4 regions of the Streptomyces changanensis genome follow, and region 2 is predicted to be linked to each of the others. Evidence: riboswitches for the same ligand, from Rfam matches in the RefSeq annotation. Region 2 holds a riboswitch; each other region holds the start of a gene.
The links. A riboswitch is a leader RNA that binds a small molecule or an ion and turns the genes downstream of it on or off. The one in region 2 is predicted to bind cyclic di-AMP.
Positions count from the first base shown of each region.

Region 1: it holds a riboswitch for cyclic di-AMP, as region 2 does, so the genes downstream of both, NRO40_RS11875 (LysM peptidoglycan-binding domain-containing protein) here and NRO40_RS25465 (M23 family metallopeptidase) in region 2, are expected to answer to the same signal.
Region 3: it holds a riboswitch for cyclic di-AMP, as region 2 does, so the genes downstream of both, NRO40_RS02150 (transglycosylase SLT domain-containing protein) here and NRO40_RS25465 (M23 family metallopeptidase) in region 2, are expected to answer to the same signal.
Region 4: it holds a riboswitch for cyclic di-AMP, as region 2 does, so the genes downstream of both, NRO40_RS22615 (M23 family metallopeptidase) here and NRO40_RS25465 (M23 family metallopeptidase) in region 2, are expected to answer to the same signal.

Region 1 covers NZ_CP102332.1:2,680,097-2,685,445, forward strand. Annotated here, with positions in the region: gene NRO40_RS11855 (Ppx/GppA phosphatase family protein) at 1-342, opposite strand, end outside; gene NRO40_RS11860 (DUF501 domain-containing protein) at 339-956, opposite strand; gene NRO40_RS11865 (FtsB family cell division protein) at 987-1,460, opposite strand; gene eno (phosphopyruvate hydratase) at 1,555-2,835, opposite strand; gene NRO40_RS11875 (LysM peptidoglycan-binding domain-containing protein) at 3,145-3,822, opposite strand; cyclic di-AMP (ydaO/yuaA leader) riboswitch at 3,827-4,000, opposite strand; gene NRO40_RS11880 (transglycosylase family protein) at 4,261-5,301, opposite strand.
Region 2 covers NZ_CP102332.1:5,832,430-5,837,778, forward strand. Annotated here, with positions in the region: gene NRO40_RS25455 (aspartate aminotransferase family protein) at 1-622, shown strand, start outside; gene NRO40_RS25460 (tyrosine-protein phosphatase) at 683-1,495, opposite strand; cyclic di-AMP (ydaO/yuaA leader) riboswitch at 2,089-2,247, shown strand; gene NRO40_RS25465 (M23 family metallopeptidase) at 2,250-3,164, shown strand; gene NRO40_RS25470 (SGNH/GDSL hydrolase family protein) at 3,332-4,108, shown strand; gene NRO40_RS25475 (TetR family transcriptional regulator C-terminal domain-containing protein) at 4,339-4,941, opposite strand; gene NRO40_RS25480 (MBL fold metallo-hydrolase) at 5,084-5,349, shown strand, end outside.
Region 3 covers NZ_CP102332.1:494,047-499,395, reverse strand. Annotated here, with positions in the region: gene NRO40_RS02155 (hypothetical protein) at 40-342, shown strand; cyclic di-AMP (ydaO/yuaA leader) riboswitch at 1,361-1,516, shown strand; gene NRO40_RS02150 (transglycosylase SLT domain-containing protein) at 1,522-2,283, shown strand; gene NRO40_RS02145 (hypothetical protein) at 2,267-2,746, opposite strand; gene NRO40_RS02140 (Gfo/Idh/MocA family protein) at 2,817-3,836, opposite strand; gene NRO40_RS02135 (sugar phosphate isomerase/epimerase family protein) at 3,873-4,808, opposite strand; gene iolC (5-dehydro-2-deoxygluconokinase) at 5,104-5,349, shown strand, end outside.
Region 4 covers NZ_CP102332.1:5,106,436-5,111,784, forward strand. Annotated here, with positions in the region: gene NRO40_RS22605 (M16 family metallopeptidase) at 1-343, shown strand, start outside; gene NRO40_RS22610 (M16 family metallopeptidase) at 370-1,737, shown strand; cyclic di-AMP (ydaO/yuaA leader) riboswitch at 2,001-2,164, shown strand; gene NRO40_RS22615 (M23 family metallopeptidase) at 2,178-2,981, shown strand; gene NRO40_RS22620 (GntR family transcriptional regulator) at 3,235-3,912, shown strand; gene NRO40_RS22625 (HPr family phosphocarrier protein) at 4,225-4,512, opposite strand; gene NRO40_RS22630 (bifunctional acetate--CoA ligase family protein/GNAT family N-acetyltransferase) at 4,639-5,349, shown strand, end outside.

The sequences.
Region 1 (5,349 bases), 3.2 Mb from region 2:
TTCCTGATCGCCGCTGACGACCTCCGGCTCCACACCGAGGATGTCCACGACGCCCCGGACGAACTCCTCGCGGTTCTCCGCGTCCCGGGAGGCCGAGGTCGCGACGAAGCGGACCTTCTCGACGCCCAGTTCACGGATGACGGCGGCGTACGCGCGGCAGGCGGCGAAGGTCCGCTCCAGCGCCTCGGGGGCGAGTCGGCCGGTGCGGTCGACGCCTTGGCCGAGCCGGACCACGGTCATCCGCCGGTCCAGGTCGACGAGGGTGCCCGCGTCGGGGTCGACGTCCGCGACGAGCAGGCGGATGGAGTTGGTGCCGCAGTCGACGGCGGCGACCCGGGTCACCGGCCACCCTCCGCGTCGCCATCGGTCGCGTCGCCACCGGCGGTGTCCGCCGCGTCCGCCGACGCGCCGCCGGCCCCGGCCGCCGCGTCCCCGGGCTCCCGGTCGGCGCCGACGCACGGGCCCTTCGCCCACCACTCGGGGAGCATCGCGAGCGCCTCGTCCCCCAGGGGGTTGACGCCGGGTCCGGCGACCAGCGAGTGGCCGACCAGGACGTGCAGGCACTTCACCCGGTCCGGCATGCCGCCGGCGCTGGGGAAGCCGGCGAGCACCTCGATGGCGTCGCGGCGCGCGAGGTAGTCCTCGTGCGCGGCGCGGTAGGCGGCCGCCAGCTCGGGGTCGCGCGCCAGGCGCTCGGTCATCTCCTTCATGACGCCGTTCGCCTCGAGCGTGCCGATCGCGGAGTTCGCGCGGGGGCACGTGAGGTAGTACGTCGTCGGGAAGGGCGTGCCGTCCGGGAGCCGGGGCGCGGTCTCGACCACGTCGGGGTTGCCGCACGGGCAGCGGTGCGCGATGGCCCGCAGGCCGCGCGGCGGGCGGCCGAGCTGGTCCTGGAAGGCCGCGACGTCGGCCTCGGTCGGCTCGGTGCGTTCAGTCTGCGGAGGGGGCGTTTCCATGCCTGCCTTGATCCTGGTGGAGCTACGGGGCTATCGGTTCTCCTGGTCGGCGCGGTCCACGCCGTCCCAGACGTTCGAGTACCAGGGCCGGCCGGTGCCGCCCTGGTCGGTGCGGTGCTCGCGCGCCGCCTCGGGGTCGTTCATGGTGAAGGCCGTCTCGCCGGGCAGCACGTAGTGCAGGTGCCGGCGGGCGAGCTGCCGGACGTAGGCGTCGTCCTGGAGGCGGGCCTTCTCGTCGCGCAGCCGCTCCACCCGGGCCGCCGCCTGCTCCGCGAGCCGTTCCTGCTCGGCGATCTCGCCGCGCTGCGACACGTACTGGCGCATCGGGTAGGCGAGGGCCACGACCATGGAGCAGACCACGAGGGCGAGGAACGCGGCCCGGCCGGTCAGCCGGGAGCGGCGCGCCTGACGGCGGCTCTGGGAGCGGTAGACGCGGGCGGCGGTCTGCTCGCCGAGCAGCCGCAGCCTCGTCGCGGTCGAGAACCGGTCCCGGTCCTGGCCCATCGGCTCGCCCCTCCTCACGTACGACGTACGACGTCCCCGGACACGGTACGGGACCGTGGCCGGGGACGTGCGCAACTGCGGCGTCGGGCGGGCGTCAGCCCTTGAAGCGCGGGAAGGCGCTGCGACCGGCGTACACCGCGGCGTCGTCGAGGATCTCCTCGATGCGCAGCAGCTGGTTGTACTTGGCGACGCGCTCGGAGCGGGCCGGGGCGCCGGTCTTGATCTGGCCGCAGTTGGTGGCGACGGCCAGGTCGGCGATGGTGACGTCCTCGGTCTCGCCGGAGCGGTGGGACATCATGCACTTGAAGCCGTTGCGCTGGGCCAGCTCGACGGCGTCGAGGGTCTCGGTGAGGGAGCCGATCTGGTTCACCTTGACGAGCAGCGCGTTGGCCGCGCCCTCCTCGATGCCGCGGGCGAGGCGCTCGGGGTTGGTGACGAACAGGTCGTCACCGACGAGCTGGACCTTCGCGCCGAGCTTCTCGGTGATGGTCTTCCAGCCGTCCCAGTCGTCCTCGAACAGCGGGTCCTCGATGGAGACGAGCGGGTACGCCTCGACGAGCTCGGCGTAGTACTCGGTCATCTCGGCGGCCGTGCGGGACTTGCCCTCGAACGCGTAGGCGCCGTCCTTGTGGAACTCGGACGCGGCGACGTCCAGGGCGAGCGCGATGTCGCGGCCCGGGGTGTAGCCGGCCTGCTTGATCGCCTCCAGGATGAGGTCGAGCGCGGCGCGGTTCGACTCCAGGTTCGGGGCGAAGCCGCCCTCGTCGCCGAGGCCGGTGGACAGGCCCTTCTCCTTCAGCACCTTCTTGAGGGTGTGGTAGACCTCGGTGCCCCAGCGCAGGGCCTCGGAGAAGGACTCGGCGCCGATCGGCGCGATCATGAACTCCTGGATGTCCACGTTGGAGTCGGCGTGCGAGCCGCCGTTCAGGATGTTCATCATCGGCACCGGCAGCAGGTGCGCGTTCGGGCCGCCCAGGTAGCGGAAGAGCGGGAGGTCGGAGGCCTCGGAGGCGGCGTGCGCCACGGCGAGGGAGACGCCGAGGATGGCGTTGGCGCCGAGGGAGGACTTGTCCGGGGTGGCGTCCAGGTCGAACATCGCCTGGTCGATGAGCCGCTGCTCGGTGGCGTCGTAGCCGACGAGCTCCGGTCCGATCTGCTCGATGACGGCGAGCACCGCCTTCTCGACACCCTTGCCGAGGTAGCGGTCCTTGTCACCGTCGCGGAGCTCGAGGGCCTCGAACGCACCGGTGGAGGCACCGGAGGGGACGGCAGCACGGCCGGTGCTGCCGTCGTCGAGGCCGACCTCGACCTCGACCGTGGGGTTGCCTCGGGAGTCCAGGATTTCCCGGGCTACGACGACGTCGATGGACGGCACGAGCATCTCCTTCTGGGATGTGACGCGTGGAGTGCAGGGGCTTCACCCTTGCGGCAAGAGCCTAACCGGCTCCGGGGCCGGTGCCCGCGACCGCCCGCCTCCTGGGACGAAAAAGGGCACAACCACCCATGAGTCGGGACGAACTGACAGCGTTCCTACTGATGAGTAATCACGCTGAGCGGGTCGACACTCATCCGTCCTGGCCCGGTTCGCCCCGTTTCGCACGGGGGTCCTGACGGCGGAGGGCCCCGGTCCGGCACACCCCCGGGTGGAGGGCGCGTCGGGGCCGGGGCCGGTCGCCGCGGGGGGTCAGCTCAGGTGGAGCTGCTGGCCCGGGTAGATCAGGTCGGCGTCGGAGACGATGTCCTCGTTCAGGTCGAACAGCTTCTTCCAGCCGCCCGCGACCTTCTCGGCCGTGGCGATGGAGCTGAGCGTGTCGCCGGCCTTGACGCGGTACTCGCCGTCGCCCTTCTCGACCTTCTCGCCGGTCGGGGTGGTGACGGTGCCGGAGGACTTCGGGGCGGCCTTGGGCGTCGCGGCCTTCGGCGTGGTGCGCTGCTCGCTGCGCGTGGTGGGCTCCTCGGCGGTGCGCTCGGCGGCGGCGCCGTCGTACGCGGCACCGGACAGGCCGACGCCGCAGCTCGGCCACGCGCCCTTGCCCTGGCCGGCGAGGACCTTCTCGGCCACGGCTATCTGCTGCGACTTGGAGGCCTTGTCGGCGGTCTGGGCGTACGCGGTGCCGCCGTACGCCGCCCAGGTGGAGGCGGAGAACTGCAGGCCGCCGTAGTAGCCGTTGCCGGTGTTGATCGACCAGTCGCCGCCGGACTCGCACTGCGCGACGCGGTCCCACTCGGCGGCGGTGGCGGCGCTCGCGGTCGTGGCGCCGAGCAGCGGGGCGGCGACGGCGGCACCCGTGATGCCGGCGAAGGCGGCGAAACGGACGGCCTTGGACGGGCGACGGTGCTTGCGCTTACCGGAAGAAAGCATGGGTGTGTCTCCTCACCGACGCCTACGAGGTGAGCTGTCGGGTTCGGGCCTGGTGAGTGCCCGGCCGTGCGCTGGGTGGCGCACGGCTTCACCCCTAGCCGGTCCCGGCCGTCCTTCGACGGCCCGGCCCCGGCGCTTACCTTGGGTCCCCCGCTCCTGCCCACGGCGCTGGAAGCGTCGACTGTTCCCGTCGCCGGCGGCAGGATTCGGCGTTACCGGTCGGACGGGGCCCGCGGTGGCGAGCTGGTCTCGACGGTAATCACAGACCGACCCGAAGTTCAAAGGGGGACATTCGGGTCAATCCGCCCCTACTTGCCTGCCCCTTAGGGGTGTTTGCGCAGGTAGGGGCCGAAACGGACGGACCGGGCGGCGGCGACGCGCCAGTTGGGGTGAAGAGACTCTTGTCTCACTTCCCAGAAACGGACATTCAGCCCGTAACTACCCCTTGGGCTGGGCGAGATCGAGGCTCTGGCCAGGGACGATGAGGTCCGGGTCGGTGCCGACGGCCTCGCGGTTGGCGTCGTAGAGGGCCGTCCAGCCGCCGGGCACCTCGTGGGCGTCCGCGATGGCCCAGAGGTTGTCGCCGGGCCGGACGGTGTACGTGCCGTCGGCCGCGAGGCCGTCGGCCGTACGTGCCGCGGCGTCACCCCGCGAGGTGGGCGTACCCGTTCCGCGCCCTTCGACCGCGGCGCCGGTGTCGACGGAGCCGTCACCGGGGACCGGGGCCGTCGGACCGGTCGCGCCCTCCTCCTTGGCCGGCTCGCCGCGGTGCTTGCCGTTGCCGGACGCGGGGGTCGGGACCCCGCCGTCGACGGGGGCCTCGCCGGGGGCCGTCGGGGACGGCTCGGCGGGGGAAGCGCCCGGGGCGGTCGGCGTCGTCGCCGGCGCGGTCGGCCCGGCGGTGGCGCCGGAGCCCGCGGTGGCGCCGGTCGCACCGGAGCCAGGCGTGCCGGAGACGGTGGCGGCCTCGGTGCCGGTCGCGGGCCGGTCCGCCGTGGAGGGCGTGCCGGCGTCGGGGGCGGGCTCGGCGGACGCCTCCGGCTCCTCGGCGCTCGCCGACGGGGCGGGCGAGGTGCCGGGGTCGGTCTCCGCGGTGGAGCCGCCGCCGACGGTCAGGCCGGCGATGGGGGCGCAGGTCTCCCAGGCGGCGGCGCCCTGCGCGGCGAAGACCTTCTCCGCGACGGCGATCTGCTGGGCGCGGCTGGCGAGGTCGGCGCGGGGCGCGTAGGCCGTGCCGCCGTACGCCTGCCAGGTCTCCTGGGAGAACTGGAGGCCGCCGTAGTAGCCGTTGCCGAGGTCGGCGCTCCACATGCCGCCGGTCTCGCACTCGGCGACCCGGTTCCAGGTCTCGGCGTCGGCCGCGGACGCGGTACCCGCGCCGAGCAGCGGCAGGGCGATCGCGGATCCGGTCACCCCCGCGGCGACGACGAGGGCGGGGGCCTGACGGGGTCGACGGTGTCGTCCGTTCCCGGAGCGCATGCGTTGGACCTTTCGCGTGACTGCTGAGGTGACGGTGAACGTAGCGGC
Region 2 (5,349 bases):
GGGCGTCGAGCCCGACCTGGTGTGTGTCGCGAAGGCCCTGTCCGGGGGGTACGTCCCGGTCGGCGCCACGCTCGGCAAGGACTGGATCTTCAAGAAGGTCTACTCGTCGATGGACCGCGTCGTCGTCCACTCCGCCAGCTTCGGGGCCAACGCCCAGGCCATGGCGGCCGGGCTGGCCGTCCTCGCGGTGCTGGAGGGCGAGGACCTCGTCGGAAACGCCCGCCGCACCGGCGCGCTGCTGAAGTCCCGGCTGTCGGAGCTCGTCGGCCGGTACGAGATGCTCCACGACGTGCGGGGCCGCGGACTGATGATCGGCCTGCAGTTCGGCAGGCCCACGTCGCTGGGGCTGCGCAGCCGTTGGACGATGCTGCAGACGGCCCGCAAGGGGCTGTTCGCGCAGATGGTCGTGGTGCCGCTGCTCCAGCGGCACCGCATCCTCACCCAGGTCTCCGGCGACCGGCTCGAAGTGATCAAGCTGATCCCGCCGCTGGTCCTCACGGAGGGGGACGTCGAGCGGTTCGTCGCCGCGTTCACCGCCGTCATGGACGAGGCCCACAGCGGCGGCGGCCTCATCTGGGACTTCGGTCGCACCCTGGTGAAGCAGGCCGTCGGCAACCGCTGACCCGGCTGCGGCGGGTGGTGGTGGCGCGGCGGCCACGCGGGCGCGCCGCCGCCCCGCCCGTCAGTCGGTGAGCAGGCGGTGGCGCAGCCGCTCGCGGGTCGCGCCGTCGAGCGAGAGCCCCTCGCTCAGGTACCGCTTGGTCGAGCCCCAGTGCTCCTCGATCGTCTCGTACGCCGTCGCCAGGTACTCGACGCGCGCGTCGAAGAGCGGCGCGAGGAGCTCCATCACCTCCGGGGACATCCCGGTGGGCGAGGAGTCGCTGCGGTGCACCTTGTACCGGCGGCGCGGGTCGTTCGACTTGAGGTAGTCCGCCTCGATCGCGTCCCGCTCGACACCGACGGCCAGCAGTGCCACCGCCACGGACAGGCCCGCCCGGTCCTTGCCCGCCGCGCAGTGCATCAGCGCGGGGACGCTGTCCTCGGCGAGGGCGTGCAGCACCCGGCTGTGCTCGGCGGTCCGGTCGGCGACGATGCTGCGGTACGCGTACCGCATCCGCGCCGCGGCCTTGCCGTCACCGAGGAGGTCCCGCAGCTGCTCGATGTCGCCGTCGCGCACCATCCGCCAGAATTCGGCGCCGTCGGCCGGGTCGGTCAGCGGGATGTTGACGTTCCGCACGCCGGGCAGCTCGATGTCGGGCCCCTCCAGGGCCTGGTCGGCCGCGTTGCGGAAGTCGAAGACGGTGTGGAGTCCGAGCGAGGCGAGGAGGACGGCGTCCTCGGCGGTGGCGTGCGCGAGGTGCCCGCTGCGGAACAGCACACCGTCGCGCACCCGGCGCCCGTCCACGGTCGGCAGCCCGCCCACGTCGCGGAAGTTGCGCACGCCGGTGAGCTCCGGCTCGGCGGTCGGCGGGACGTCCGGCAGCTGCTGCGTCACGGGGGCTCCTCCGTGTCTCGCGTCGGCGACGGCCGCCGACGATGTCGCGGATCAGACGATACGACATCGCTTCCCCCGGTGAAGATCACCATGCGGGTCGCACTCCTGTCGCCCGCGCGCGGCCCCGCCCGTGGTCAGCGCCCTGCGGAGCGGGCGCGCGGAGCCCTGCGGGGCGCCCGTCCGTCGGGTCGTTCTGTCCCCGTTCGCCGCCTTTCGCGCATCGGTCCGGCGGTGGCCGCCGTCGGTGCGGGCGGTCGGATGGGTGAGGGGTGGGCCGATGGTCGCCTTGATCACGTTCGGTGGCTTCTGTCCGTATTCGCGACGTAAGTGGTAACACGCCCCGTAAACAAGGGAGATGGCCTTCGGTGCGTGAGCAGCGTCATAGAAGTGACGGACCGTGGCCGACCGCGGCGCCGAAATGGCCTGCGCAGCACGGGAACACATGATCCGCAATCCACGGAGGGTGACCGGAATTCCGGCGCGAATTCCGAAGGGCGAATGCACGGGCGCAACCATCCGCTTGTTCCCGGCGTCCTGACTCGTTTACGGTCCCGACCAGCCGGGCGGATCGCCGAATCCTGCCGCCGCCCCGGAATTCGCACTCACCCAACGTGTGGCAGGAGCGGGGGAACCAGGTAGTCCGCCGTACGGGAATTCCCGTACGGCTAGGGGTGAAGTCGCGCCACCGGCGCGGCCGGGCAGCTCCAGCCCGAACCCGACAGCTCACCTCGCAGGCGCCGGAGAGGAAATAGCCATGCCCGCCAAGGGTAAGCACCGCCGTCCCAAGTCCAGCCCGCTCACCCGCGGTTTCGTCGCCGCCGGTACCGGTGGCGCCGCCATCGCCCTCCCGCTCATCGGCGCTACCGGAGCCAACGCCGCCGCCCCCGCGGCCGCCCCGGCCACCGCCCCCCAGGCCGCCGTCGCGTCCGTCACCGAGGCCGCCAAGCCCGCCGCGCGGGTGTACACCGTCGCGGCCGGCGACTACCTGGCGAAGATCGCGCACAACAAGAACGTCAAGGGCGGCTGGCAGAAGCTGTACGCCGACAACCGCGACGTCATCGGCGGCGACCCGGCGCTCATCCACCCGGGCCTCAAGCTGACCCTCGGCGCCAAGAACCCGGACAAGGCCGACCAGGCCCGTCCCGAGGCCCGCGCCTCCCGCTCCGCCGCCTCGTCCCCGGCGCCGGCGAAGGCCGCCCCGCAGCAGGCCGCCCCGCAGAAGGCCGCCAAGGTCGAGCAGCAGGCCCCCGCGCAGAGCAGCTCCTCCGGCTTCACCGCCCCGGTCTCGGCGGGCGTCTCCACCCCGTACCGCGCCTCCGGCTCCATGTGGTCCTCCGGCTACCACACCGGTGTCGACTTCACCGCCTCCTCCGGCACCACCGTCAAGGCCGTGGGCCCGGGCACCGTGGTCTCGGCCGGCTGGAGCGGCGCGTACGGCAACGAGGTCGTCATCAAGCACGCCGACGGCAACTACTCGCAGTACGCCCACCTCTCCTCCCTCTCCGTCTCCGCCGGCCAGACCGTCGGCGGCGGCCAGCAGATCGGCCTCTCCGGCTCCACCGGCAACTCCACCGGCCCGCACCTGCACTTCGAGATCCGCACCAGCCCCGGCTACGGCTCGGACATCGACCCGCTGGCGTACCTCCGGGGCCACGGCGTCAGCATCTGACGCCCGGCGCTCCGCGCGCCCCGCACCGCCGCACGACGCCGCCCGGCACCCCTCAGGGTGCCGGGCGGCGTCGCGGTGGCGGAGATCACGCCCCGTCAACCCCTCCTACGGTCGCGTAGGCCACACCGCGCGGAGGAAGATGTGCTGCCGTGGCAGACGATTCGACGATGGGGGAGAACGACGTGATCGGGTCGTACACGGCGATCGGCGACAGCTTCACCGAGGGCGTCGGGGACCCGGGTCCCGACGGGCGCTTCGTCGGCTGGGCCGACCGCCTGGCGGTCCTGCTGGCCGACCGGATCCCCGAGGAGGGGCACTTCCGCTACGCCAACCTCGCCGTGCGCGGCAGGCTCCTCGACCAGATCGTGGCGGAACAGGTCCCGAGGGCGAAGGCCCTCGCCCCCGACCTGGTGACCTTCTGCGCCGGCGGCAACGACATCATCCGCCCCGGCAGCGACCCGGACGACGTCGCCGAGCGCTTCGAGCGGGCGGTCGTCGACCTGACCTCCCACATCGGCACGGTCCTCGTGACCACCGGCTTCGACACGCGCGGCGTGCCGGTCCTGCGCCACCTGCGCGGCAAGATCGCCACGTACAACGGCCACGTGCGCGCCATCGCCGACCGGTACGGCTGCCCCGTCCTGGACCTGTGGTCCCTGCGGACCGTCCAGGACCGGCGCGCCTGGGACCACGACCGCCTGCACCTGTCGCCCGAGGGCCACACGCGCGTGGCCCTGCGCGCCGCGCAGGTCCTCGGCCTGGAGGTCCCGGCCGACCCGGACCAGGCGTGGCCGCCGCTCCCGCCGCGCGGGACCCTGGAGGGGCGGCGCGACGACATCCAGTGGGCCCGCGAGTACCTGGTGCCCTGGATCGGTCGCCGCCTGCGCGGCCAGAGCTCCGGCGACCGCGTCTCCGCCAAGCGCCCGGACCTCCTGCCCCTGTAACCGGGGCACGCGCGGGGACGCGGCCCACGGGGCGCGTCCCCGCGCGTGACCGCCGCGCCGGCGCCCACCGGCGCGGCGGTCACCCGCCCGCCCGGAGGTACCGCGAACGCCCGCACCCCGGCGTCTCGGAGCCGAGGCAGGCATCAGAGGCGCACCGCTTCCGCCCGTCCCGCCGGCGTTCGTCCAGCCCGTCCCGCCGGCGTCCGTCCCACCGGCCTCCGTCCCGCCCGCTACGCCGGCGCCGGGGCGCCCAGCTCGCGGGCGAGCGCCTCGTCCGCCCAGCGCAGCATCGTCCCGCGGGCCAGCGACCCCCGGTACACCGTCATCTGCACCGCGAGCCCGTCCAGCAGCGCCGTCAGCCGGCGGGCCGCGCCACGGGGGTCGGCGCACCGGAACTCACCCGCCGCCGCCCCCTCGGCGAACACCTCCGCCAGGGCCGCCTTCCACTGCCGGTCCAGCCCCGCGGCGACCTCCCGCAGCGCCGGCTCGCGCGGGGCCGCCGCCCACGCCTCGATCCACAGCCGCCACCCCTTCGCCTGCCCGCTCGGCACGTACCAGCGCACCGCCGCGCGCAGCCGCCGCGCCGCCGAGGCCCGCCGCCCCAGGATCCGCCGCAACTCCGCGAGGTCGCCCTCCGCCGCGTACGCGAAGGCCGCGGCGACCAGCCGCTCCTTCGTCGAGAAGTGGTACAGCACCAGCGCCCCGCTCACGCCCAGGGCCGCCGCCACGTCCGCGACCCGCACCGCCGCGAGCCCCCGTCCCTCGATCTGCTCGACGGTCGCCCGCAGCAGCTCCTCACGCCGCTCGGCCGCGCCCAGCCGCACTCTCGTCACGTCACCCGCCCCGTCGTCCACCCTCAGCGCGGGACAGTATCCCGGACGGCCGGCGGTACCCTCCCGTCCGCTTCCCCGAAACCCCCGGGTGCCGGTCGTACCGTCGGCCCATAATGGAAGCCCCGAGCCCCTTGGAGGTGCTGTGACCGGCGTCGACGCTCCCCGCCCGCTGCGTGCCCGGTTCCGCTCCCTGCGGCCGGCCGCCTTCGGCGCGGACGCCGCCGGCGAGCGGCTGGAGCGCATCCGCCGCTCGCCGAACTTCGCCGACGGGGCCTTCCGCAACCCGGGCGGCGCCGCCGGCCACCGGCCGTCCGGTTCCGCGACCGAGTTCGCGAAGGTCTACTTCCGCAAGGAGGAGCGCCTGCGCCGCGCCCCCGCGCGCCCGATACCCCTCCACCCGGACACCGC
Region 3 (5,349 bases), 5.3 Mb from region 2:
GGTACCCCGCCCGGCGCCCGGGCCGCCACCTGTCGGCCCGTGGCGTCGGCGACCACGTCGGCCGTGCGGGTGTGGACGCCCGCCCGCCCCCGGGCGTCGATGGCGTCCTGGTCGTCGTGGCGGGCGTGGGTGCGGGCGACCTTCGCGACGACCGACGTGATGCGCAGGTCCGGCCGCGGGCTGCCGGACAGCAGGGTCGGCGTCCGGGTCGGCGCGCCGGCCGTGGCGGCGTGGCCGCTGCGCTGGTCGGGGTGCGCGGGGGTTTCGAGGAGCGGCTGCCGGCCGGGGGCGGGCTCGGTGCGCGGGCTGCCGTCGGTCGCCGCCTCGTGGAGGGGGCGGTGACGGGTCGCCAGGAGCCGTGGCGGAGTCCCGCGTCCCAGGCGGCGATGACGGTGTCGGCCTGCACGGTGTTGACGGCGGCGTGCGGGCGGGCGGTGTCCACCAGGTCGAGGCGCGGCGGGCGGCGCGGTCGGCCAGGGCGCCCTGGAGGTCGAGCTTGGTGGAGAACGGCGCGGTGGAGGTCTGCTCCGGGGTGTGCCGTGAACCGGTCCTCGAGCCGAAGGCCTCCACCTCCGCGGGGTCGGCGGCGTGGCGGGCGGAGGACAGCCCGGGAGGCGGTCCCGGGCGGAAGCGCTCGGGGCGGTCCGTGAGCAGGGGGCGGAGCCGGCCCAGCCGCGCGCCCGCGAAGGGCGCGCGTTGTGGACGTCGGCCGGGACGAGGGCCCGAGCACATCCTCGGACGCGTACCCCCCCCTGGCCGGCGGTCTCCGCGGTGGTGCGCGCCCAGTCGACGACGGGGCGGGCCGACGCGGGCGCGGCGGCGCGGGTGGATTCCGGCGCCGCCGCAGAGGGCGTGGTCGTGACCGCCGGCGCCGTGAGGCCCGGAAGCACCGCCCAGGTCGCCCACACCCGACGGTGAGCCATGAGAAATGCCGATTTCTGTACGATCCATCCCTTTGTCGGCTGTTTCCGATCGATTCAGCCTGGAACGCCCGTCGGGGCGGCGCAACCGCTCGGCGCTCCCCGGACCCGCCCGGGCGGCGCTCACCTCAACGGCTGGGACGCGCGGTCATGTCCGTTTCGTTGATGTCCGTGTTTATTGTGGGCCTTTAGGGGGAGAGGAGCGAATTAGCCGAGCTTTAGGGCGGATTGTGCCGCCCGGTCGCGGCCGGCGCGTCCCGTGACGTCCGTCACGCGGGGAACCGCCCGTCATTCCCGGACGGCCTGCGGTGTCAAGGAATTCACGCGAAATGGTCTTGGGAATTGATCACCCGCGGGAATTCCGGGCCTTGTTCCCGCCGACCGCCGTCGTCTACGGTCACCGCATTCCGGAGGGAACGCCGAATCCTGCCGCCTTCCGGACTCCGCACCCACTCACGCACGGCAGGAGCGGGGGAACCAGGTAAGTCGCCGGTCCGGTCCCCGGAGCGGCTCGGGGTGGAGTGGTGGCCGCGGCCACCGCCGGACATCTCCCGTCCGAACCCGACAGCTCACCTCGCAGGCGCCGGAGAGGAACGCCCCCATGCCCGCACAGGGTAAGCACCGCCGTCCCAGGAACAACCGCCTCGTCCGTACCCTCGCCGTCGCGAGCGCCGGTGGAGCCGCTCTCGCCCTGCCCCTGGCCGGCGCCGCGACCGCTTCGGCGGCGCCCGTCACGACGCAGCTCGTCACCGCGGCGCAGGTCACGGCCGCGCCGGCCGCCGCCGTGACCGCGGCCAAGCCCACGACGTACTCCGTGGCCGCAGGCGACACGCTCTTCCGCATCGCCGCCGACCACGCGGTCACCGGCGGGTGGAAGAAGCTGTTCCAGGACAACCGCCCGGTCATCGGTGACGACCCGTCACACATCCGGCCCGGCATGAAGCTCACGCTCGGCGCGAAGGCCGCAGAGCGCCCCGCGCCGGCCCGCGCCGACCGTTCCCAGGCCCGCCCGGCCGTGGCCCCCGTGCAGACGAAGACGTACACCGACGACCTCGACGGCTGGATCAGGGAATCCCTGGACGTCCTGGCGCGGCACGGAATTCCCGGCACCTACGAGGGAATTCACCGGAACATCATGCGTGAATCCTCGGGAAATCCGCTCGCGATCAACAACTGGGACTCCAACGCGGCCGCCGGAACGCCTTCCAAGGGCCTTCTCCAGGTCATCGACCCGACCTTCACCGCGTACCACGTGCCCGGCACGCCGCTGGACCCGTACCACCCGGTCGCCAACATCACCGCCGCGTGCAACTACGCGGCCGACCGGTACGGCTCCATCGACAACGTCAACGGCCCGTACTGACCGTCCCTCCGGGGCAGGTCCCCGAGCCCTGCCCCGGAGCCGGCGACGCGGTGAGGTCGGACGCGTCCGCGGACCAGCCCCGGCCGTCCAGATTGCCGCAGTGATTCACCGGCCGGTGCTCCGGCCGCTGTACGACGTTGCCGACGCCGAACAGGAGACCGCCCGTACCCGGGGCGTCCGCACCTGTGCCGTCCGAGCCGGGGAGGCCCCTCCCCGGAAGCTCCGTACCGGAGGCGTCCGTACCGCGGGGGTCCGTGTGGGCGCTGATCGTGCCGCGGTCGTCCGTGCCCCGGTCGTCCGTGTCGGTGACGGCCGCGACGGCGGCCGCGGCGGCACCCGCGGTCACCGCGAGCGCGCAGACCAGGGCCGGGACGGCGAGCGGGATGCTTCCACGCAGGGGGACCCCCTTCGAGGAGACGGTGTCCCGGCCCTGTGCGCGCCACCGCCCCGGCCACGCGCCCATTGCTCCGTCCGGCGGCGCGGTACCCGTCCCACCCGCCGGGCCGACGGGCGCGTACCGGGGCGGCCCCCGGTCAGGCGTAGAGGGCCGGGCGGTCGGCGAGCGCCACCTCCACACGTCCCCCGCCGACCTGCGCGCGCACCCCCGCCTCGCACACGGCCGCCGCCGCGTACCCGTCCCAGCAGCTCGGCCCGGTGACCTCACCGCGCCGCGTGGCGTCCACCCAGGCCCGCACCTGGCGGTCGTACGCGTCCTCGAACCGCTCCTCGAACCCCGCCGCGACCCGGCCGCCCCAGCGGCCCGCCGTGTTGAGGAGCATGCCGTGCGCGTCGCCGATCCGCGCCGTACCGCTCTCGCACACGGCCTCGGCCTGCACCTGGTACCCGAAACGGCAGTTGAGGTAGACCTCCACGTCGGCCAGGGCGCCGCCGTCCGTCTCGAACACCACGAACTGCGGGTCGGCGAGCCCCTCCGGGGCGTTGCCCGACGCCCTCGGGCGCAGCACCGTGACCGCCGCGACCTCCTGGCCCAGCAGCCAGCGCGTCACGTCCACCTCGTGCACCACCGAGTCCTCGACGAGCATCGCGTCGGTGAACCCGGGCGGTGAGGCGGCGTTGCGGTGCCGGTGGTGCAGCATCAGCGGACGCCCCAGCCCGCCCTCGTCCAGCAGGGCCTTCAGCCCGAGGTACTCCGCGTCGTACCGCCGCATGAAGCCCACCTGGACCAGCCGCCGCCCGAGCCGCTCCTCGGCGCGCACCACCCGCAGCGCCGCCGCCGCGTCCGGGGTGAGGGGCTTCTCGCACAGCACCGGAAGCCCGTACTCCAGCGCCGTGAGCAGCGCCGCCTCGTGCGCCGGGCCGGGGGAGGCGACGACGACGGCGTCGACGCCCGGCGCTGCCATCGCGGCGGCCGGGTCGGTGTGCACCGAGCAGCCGTCCACGCCCGCGGCGACCGCCGCGGCCCGCCCGGCGTCCACGTCCGCGACGGCGGCCACCCGCGCCCCGGGGATCACCCGGTCGATGCGGCGGACGTGGTCGGCGCCCATCCGGCCGGTGCCGACGACGGCGACGCCGAGCGTCCCGCGCTGGGTCATGGTCCAGGGTTCCTTCCGGGTCGGCGGGGGGCGCCGTCAGGCGCCGCAGGAGCGCAGGAACCGCCGTGTCCGCACGGCGATGGGCAGCGGCTTGTCCGGTGGGCACGGGTACATGTCCTGCTCCACGATGGCGAACAGGTCCACGCCCAGGCGCTGCGCCGCCGCCAGGACCGGGGGGAGGGCGGGCACCCCCGACGGCGGTTCGCACATCACGCCGCGCCGCACGGCCGGCCCGAAGGCGACGCCGTTCGCCACGACGTCGGCGAGGACGGCCGGATCGACCTGCTTGAGGTGCAGGTAGCCGATGCGCTCGCCGTACGTCTCGATCAGCTTGACGCTGTCACCGCCGCAGTAGGCGTAGTGCCCGGTGTCCAGGCACAGGTCCACCAGCCCCGGGTCCGTGGCGTCGAGGAACCGCTCGACGTGCTCCTCGGTGTCGAGGTGCGTGTCGGCGTGCGGGTGGACGACGATCCGCAGGCCGTACCGGTACCGCACCTCGTGGGCGAGCCGCTCCGTGCCGCGCGCGAGGTGCGTCCACTGCTCGGCGGTCAGCTCGGGCGGCTCGACGAGCGCCGCCGTGCGGTCGTCCCGCCAGAACGACGGGATGACCACCAGGTGCCCGGCCCCCACCGCCCGCGCGAGCGCCGCCACCTGACGGACGTGCGCCCAGGTGGCGTCCCAGACGGCGGGCCCGTGGTGCAGCGAGGTGAAGACCGTGCCGGCCGAGACCCGCAGGCCGCGCCGGGCCGTCTCGTCGGCGAGCCGGGCCGGGTCGGTGGGCAGATAGCCGTACGGGCCCAGCTCGATCCACTCGTACCCCGCCCCGGCGACCTCGTCGAGGAACCGCTCCCAGGGCACCTGCCGCGGGTCGTCCGCGAACCACACCCCCCACGAGTCGGGGGCGGAGCCCACCCTGATGCGGTCCAGGAGCGGGGTACCGGCGGGGCCCGACACGGGGCCGGCGGCGTCCATACGGCGGTCCTTTCACCCGGCGGGCGGTCGGCGGGGCGGGGAGGGACGACGACGGGGCCACGGGGGTGAGGGGAGCCGCCCGCGTGCGCGCCCGGTCCCCGGCCGGCCGCCCCGGTCGCACGGTTCGGATACAAGTGGGTGGGCGGCGCCCTGTCAACACCTTGTCAGGACATCCTCTCAGGACGAGGTCAGGATGTCCGTACATGGCGTTGACACCACCCCGGGCACCCCGTAGACCTGGGGACAGCGGTCACCGCCCCCTGCCCCCCGCCCGCCGGCACCAGGAGCGACGCGCATGCCCCACTCCGCCGAGACCTTCGACCTGATCACCATGGGCCGCATCGGCGTCGACCTCTATCCGCTCCGGACCGGCGTGCCCCTGTCCGAGGTCGAGACGTTCGGGAAGTTCCTCGGCGGTTCGCCGACCAACGTCGCCGTCGCCGCCGCCCGACTGGGGCGCTCCGCCGCCGTCGTCACCCGCACCGGGGACGACCCCTTCGGCACCTACGCGCACCGGGCGCTGCGGGACTTCGGCGTCGAC
Region 4 (5,349 bases), 730 kb from region 2:
CGAGGCGGCCGTGGACGAGGAGCTCGCCCGGTTCGCCGCCGAGGGCCCCACGGCCGAGGAGATGGAGCGGGCCCAGGCGCAGCTGGAGCGCGAGTGGCTGGACCGCCTCGGCACGGTCGCCGGCCGCGCGGACGAACTGTGCCGCTTCGCCGTCCTCTTCGGTGACCCGCAGCTCGCCCTCACCGCCGTCCAGCGCGTCCTGGACGTCACCGCGGACGAGGTCCGGGAGGTCGCCGCCCAGCGGCTGCGCCCGGACAACCGCGCGGTGCTCGTCTACGAGCCCGCCAAGGGCGCCGACGGCGACCCGACCGACAGCGACGACGAGGAGGGTACGGACCAGTGAGCGACGCTGCCGTGTCTCTGACCAGCATGGAATTCCACCCGCAGCCGCAGGCCGGCGCGCCCCGCGTGTGGGCCTTCCCCGCCCCGGAGCGGGGCCGGTTGGACAACGGGCTGACCGTCCTGCGCTGCCACCGTCCCGGCCAGCAGGTCGTCGCCGTGGAGATCGTCCTGGACGCCCCGCTGGACGCCGAGCCGGAGGGCCTCGACGGCGTCGCCACGATCATGGCGCGCGCCCTGTCCGAGGGCACCGACAAGCACTCCGCGGAGGAGTTCGCCGCGGAGCTGGAGCGCTGCGGCGCGACGCTCGACGCGCACGCCGACCACCCGGGCGTGCGGGTCTCGCTGGAGGTGCCGGCCTCCCGGCTGCACAAGGCCCTCGGGCTGCTCGCCGAGGCGCTGCGGGCCCCCGCCTTCGTCGACGGCGAGGTCGAGCGCCTCGTGCGGAACCGGCTCGACGAAATCCCGCACGAGACGGCCAATCCGGCGCGCCGCGCCGCCAAGCAGCTCTCCGCCGAGCTGTTCCCGGCCACCTCGCGCATGTCCCGCCCCCGTCAGGGCTCCGAGGACACCGTCGCCCGGATCGACGCCGCGGCCGTGCGCGCCTTCTACGAGGCCCACGTCCGTCCCGCGTCGGCGACGGCGGTCGTCGTCGGCGACCTGACCGGGATCGACCTGGACGCCGTCCTCGCCGACACGCTCGGCGCGTGGACGGGCGACGCGCCCCGGGAGCGCGCCGCGTCGGCCGTCACCGCCGACGACACCGGTCGCGTCGTCATCGTGGACCGGCCGGGAGCCGTGCAGACGCAGCTGCTCATCGGCCGCGTCGGCCCCGACCGGCACGACAGCGTGTGGCCGGCCCAGATCGTCGGCACGTACTGCCTGGGCGGCACCCTCACCTCGCGCCTGGACCGCGTCCTGCGCGAGGAGAAGGGCTACACCTACGGCGTGCGGGCCTTCGGCCAGGTCCTGCGGTCGCTGCCGGACGGTTCGGGCGCGGCGATGCTCGCCATCAGCGGCTCGGTGGACACCCCCAACACCGGCCCCGCCCTGGAGGACCTGTGGAAGGTGCTGCGGACCCTCGCGGCCGAGGGGCTGACCGACGCGGAGCGTGACGCCGCCGTGCACAACCTGGTGGGCGTCGCGCCGCTCAAGTACGAGACGGCGGCGTCCGTCGCGGCCACGCTCGCCGACCAGGTGGAGCAGCACCTCCCGGACGACTTCCAGGCCCGGCTGTACCAGCGCTTGGACGCGACGGGCACGGTGGAGGCCACGGCCGCGGTCGTGAGCGCCTTCCCGCAGGACCGCCTCGTCACCGTGCTCGTGGGTGACGCCGCGCGGATCAAGGCGCCGGTGGAGGCGCTCGGCATCGGTGAAGTCACCGTCGTCGCCGGCTGATTGACACCCGGTCCGGAGCCGCGGCGCGCGGAACCTCGGGTTCCCGCCGGCCCCGGCACTCGGAGGGGCACACGGAGCCCCGGCGTCCCCAGGGATGCCGGGGCTCCTCCCTTCCTCGGCCGGGTGTCCGTTTTGTGGGCAAGGTGGGGTGTCTGCACTGTGGCGTGCGCTACAAAAAACCGTGTCCGTTTGGTTATTGGAAGATCAGCCACTTAGCGTCTTAGTCGCTGTCCGCCCGCATGATCCGCCGCACCCGCGGCATCGGGCAGCGATCGCCGAATCCCCGTCAGGCGCGAGCCTGGGGAACCGGGGACCCACCGTCCCCTGGGGTGAATCGGACGCCTTCGCCACCGCGCGGAGGGGCCCGTAGGAGACCTTCCTGCTCCGAACCCGTCAGCTAACCCGGTAGGCGAGAGGGAAGGAAAGGACACATCCACTTCATGGCGTTCACCCGTGCCGCCGGGAAGCACCGCGCCCCCAGCCGTCTGAGCCGCAAGAGCGCCCACGCCGCCGGCGTCGCCGCACTCGCCACCTCCGGCGTCATCGGAACCCTCGCGTCCCCGGCCTTCGCCGCCGAGGCCGACCGGACCGCGGCCCCGGAGGACGCCGGGCTCACCACCGCCATCGCCGACTACGAACTGGCCGACGAGGTCGCGGACCAGGCGTCGGCGCAGGAGCTGGCCGCCGAGGTCGCCGAGCGCCAGGCGGAGGCCGAGATGGCCGCCAAGCGCAACGCCGAGGCCCGCGCCGAGGCGGCCCGCAAGGCCGAGGCCCGCGCCGAGGCCGCCCGCGAGGCGCAGGAGCGCGCCGACCGCGAGGCCGAGCGCAAGCGTCTGAACAGCTTCACGCTGCCCGTCGCCGGCTCGTACGTCTCCACCGCCTACCAGTCGGGCGGCGCGCTGTGGTCCTCCGGCAGCCACTCCGGTGTCGACTTCCACGCCGCCTACGGCTCCACCGTCGTCTCCGTGGGCCTCGGCACCGTCGTCGAGGCCGGCTGGGGCGGCGCCTACGGCAACAACGTCGTCATCCGCATGAACGACGGCACCTACACCCAGTACGGCCACCTCGCCTCGGTCAGCGTCTCCGTCGGCCAGAGCGTCGCGCCGGGCCAGCAGATCGGCGTCTCCGGTTCCACCGGCAACTCCACGGGCCCGCACCTCCACTTCGAGGCCCGCACGAGCGCCGAGTACGGCTCCGACATCGACCCGGTGTCCTACCTCCGGGCCCGCGGCGTCAACGTCTGACCCGCCACCCGCTCACGGAGGCCCCCGCTCGCCGACGAGCCGGGGCCTCCGCACCATTGTGGCCCCCAGGGGTGTCCCGCCGAACAGGTCGGCGGGACACCCTCCCGCGCGCCCGCGCACGTCCAAAAAAGCACCATGAATTCCGGCCCGGCATCGGAAAATCGGTGTGCTTGCCATAGAGTCACCGCAACAGCGTCGAACTCCTGGGTGTCGCGCGGATTAAACGGTGGGCGGAGCGGTTCGGAGGTTCGGTATGCGCATTCCCGCGCATTCGGTGTGCACGGCGATCCGGGCGGACATCGTCTCCGGGGCGCTGCCGCGCGGCAGCCGCCTGACGGAGGAGCAGCTCGCCCGCCGCTACGGCGTCTCCCGCGTACCGGTCCGCGAGGCATTGCGCACGCTGGAGTCCGAGGGCTTCGTCACCTCCCGCCGTCACGTCGGCGCCTGCGTCGCCGAGCCCTCCGAGCAGGAGGCCGCCGACCTCCTGGAGATGCGCGCGCTGCTGGAGCCGCTGGGCGCCGCCCGTGCCGCCCAGCGGCGCACCGACGCCCACCTGAAGGTGCTGCGCGGCCTCGTCCGGCTCGGCCAGGAGGGGGCCCGCCGCGGCCCCGGTGAGGACCTGCGGGCGCTCGGGGGCTGGTTCCACGAGACGCTCGCCCAGGCGTCGGCGAGCCCCGGCCTCACCTCGCTGCTCACCCAGCTGCGCCACAAGATCGCCTGGATGTACGTGGTGGACGAGCCCGCCCACCCGACGGACGCCTGGGCCGAACACGGCGCCATCGTCGACGCCGTCGCCCGCGGCGACGCCGAGCGCGCCCGGGCGCTCACCGCGCAGCACGCCGAACGCTGGCGCGGCTCCCACCGGCTGCGCCGCGCGAACGGTGTGAGGGGTTCGCAACCTCCCGTAAACACGGCCGGCGCACGGCATTAACAGCGGCCTCGTATACAAAAAGGGCGAGCGCGGCCCGAATCTTTTCGCCTCCGCCGGGCGCCCGGAATGGGGGCGGCTGCGGAACGCGGTGCGGGAAATGGTGGCGGGGATGCGCGACGACGCGACGCCGGCATGTCGTAATGCGTCGACGGCCGGGAATTCATCCGGGGAAAGCGCCCGTCCGCCCTGGTAATCCCTCTCGCGCCGGGAATTCCCCTCCGGCTGCCCGCGCGCCCGCCCCGGCAACGAGAAGAGCCGCACCCCCCGACCAGGGGGTGCGGCTCCGTGTTCCGTGGTGCTGCCGGGGGACCGTCAGACGGTCTCGGGCAGCTCCTCCATGCCTTCGGCGACCAGCTTCGCCAGGCGGTCCAGCGCCGCCTCCGCGTCCGCGCCCTCGGCGTCGGAGGCGAGCACGACCTCCTCGCCGCCCTGCGCGCCGAGACCCAGCACGGCGAGCATCGACGCGGCGTTGACCGGGGTGCCGCCGGCCTTGGCGATCGTCACGGGGACGCCCGACGCCGTGGCGGCACGGACGAAGATGGAGGCGGGGCGGGCGTGCAGGCCCTCGGCCCAACCCACGTTGACGCGGCGCTCAGCCATGGTGTTGCCCTTCACGTGCTAGTGGTTGTCTAGACCAGTCTCCCATATGCGGAAGAGTGGTGGAACCCGGCTCGACGTGCCTGCCGACCCCCTCCCGCACCACGCCGCGCGCCGTACCCTTGGCCCATGCTGAACCCGTCCGATCAGTCGGCGCACGCCTATCCAGACCACTGGGAAGCAGACGTGGTGCTGCGCGACGGCGGCACCGCGCGGATCAGACCGATCACCACGGACGACGCCGAACGCCTGGTCAGCTTCTACGAGCAGGTCTCGGACGAGTCGAAGTACTACCGGTTCTTCGCACCCTACCCCCGCCTCTCCGCCAAGGACGTGCGGCATTTCACCCACCACGACTACGTGGACCGGGTGGGGCTGGCCGCCACGATCGGCGGCGAGTTCATCGCGACCGTCCGCTACGACCGCATCGACGAGCACGGCCACCCCGCCACCGCTCCGGCCGCCGACGCCGAGGTCGCCTTCCTCGTCCAGGACGCGCACCAGGGCCGGGGCGTCGCCTCCGCCCTCCTCGAACACATCGCCGCCGTCGCCCGCGAGCGCGGCATCCACCGGTTCGCCGCCGAGGTCCTGCCCGCCAACACCAAAATGATCAAGGTGTTCACGGACGCCGGGTACACCCAGAAGCGCAGCTTCGAGGACGGCGCCGTCCGCCTCCACCTCGACCTGGAGCCCACCGACCGCTCCCTCGCCGTCCAGCGCGCCCGCGAGCAGCGCGCCGAGGCACGGTCCGTGCAGCGCCTCCTCGCCCCCGGCTCGGTCGCCGTCGTGGGCGCGGGCCGCACCCCCGGCGGCGTCGGCCGGACCGTCCTGCGCAACCTC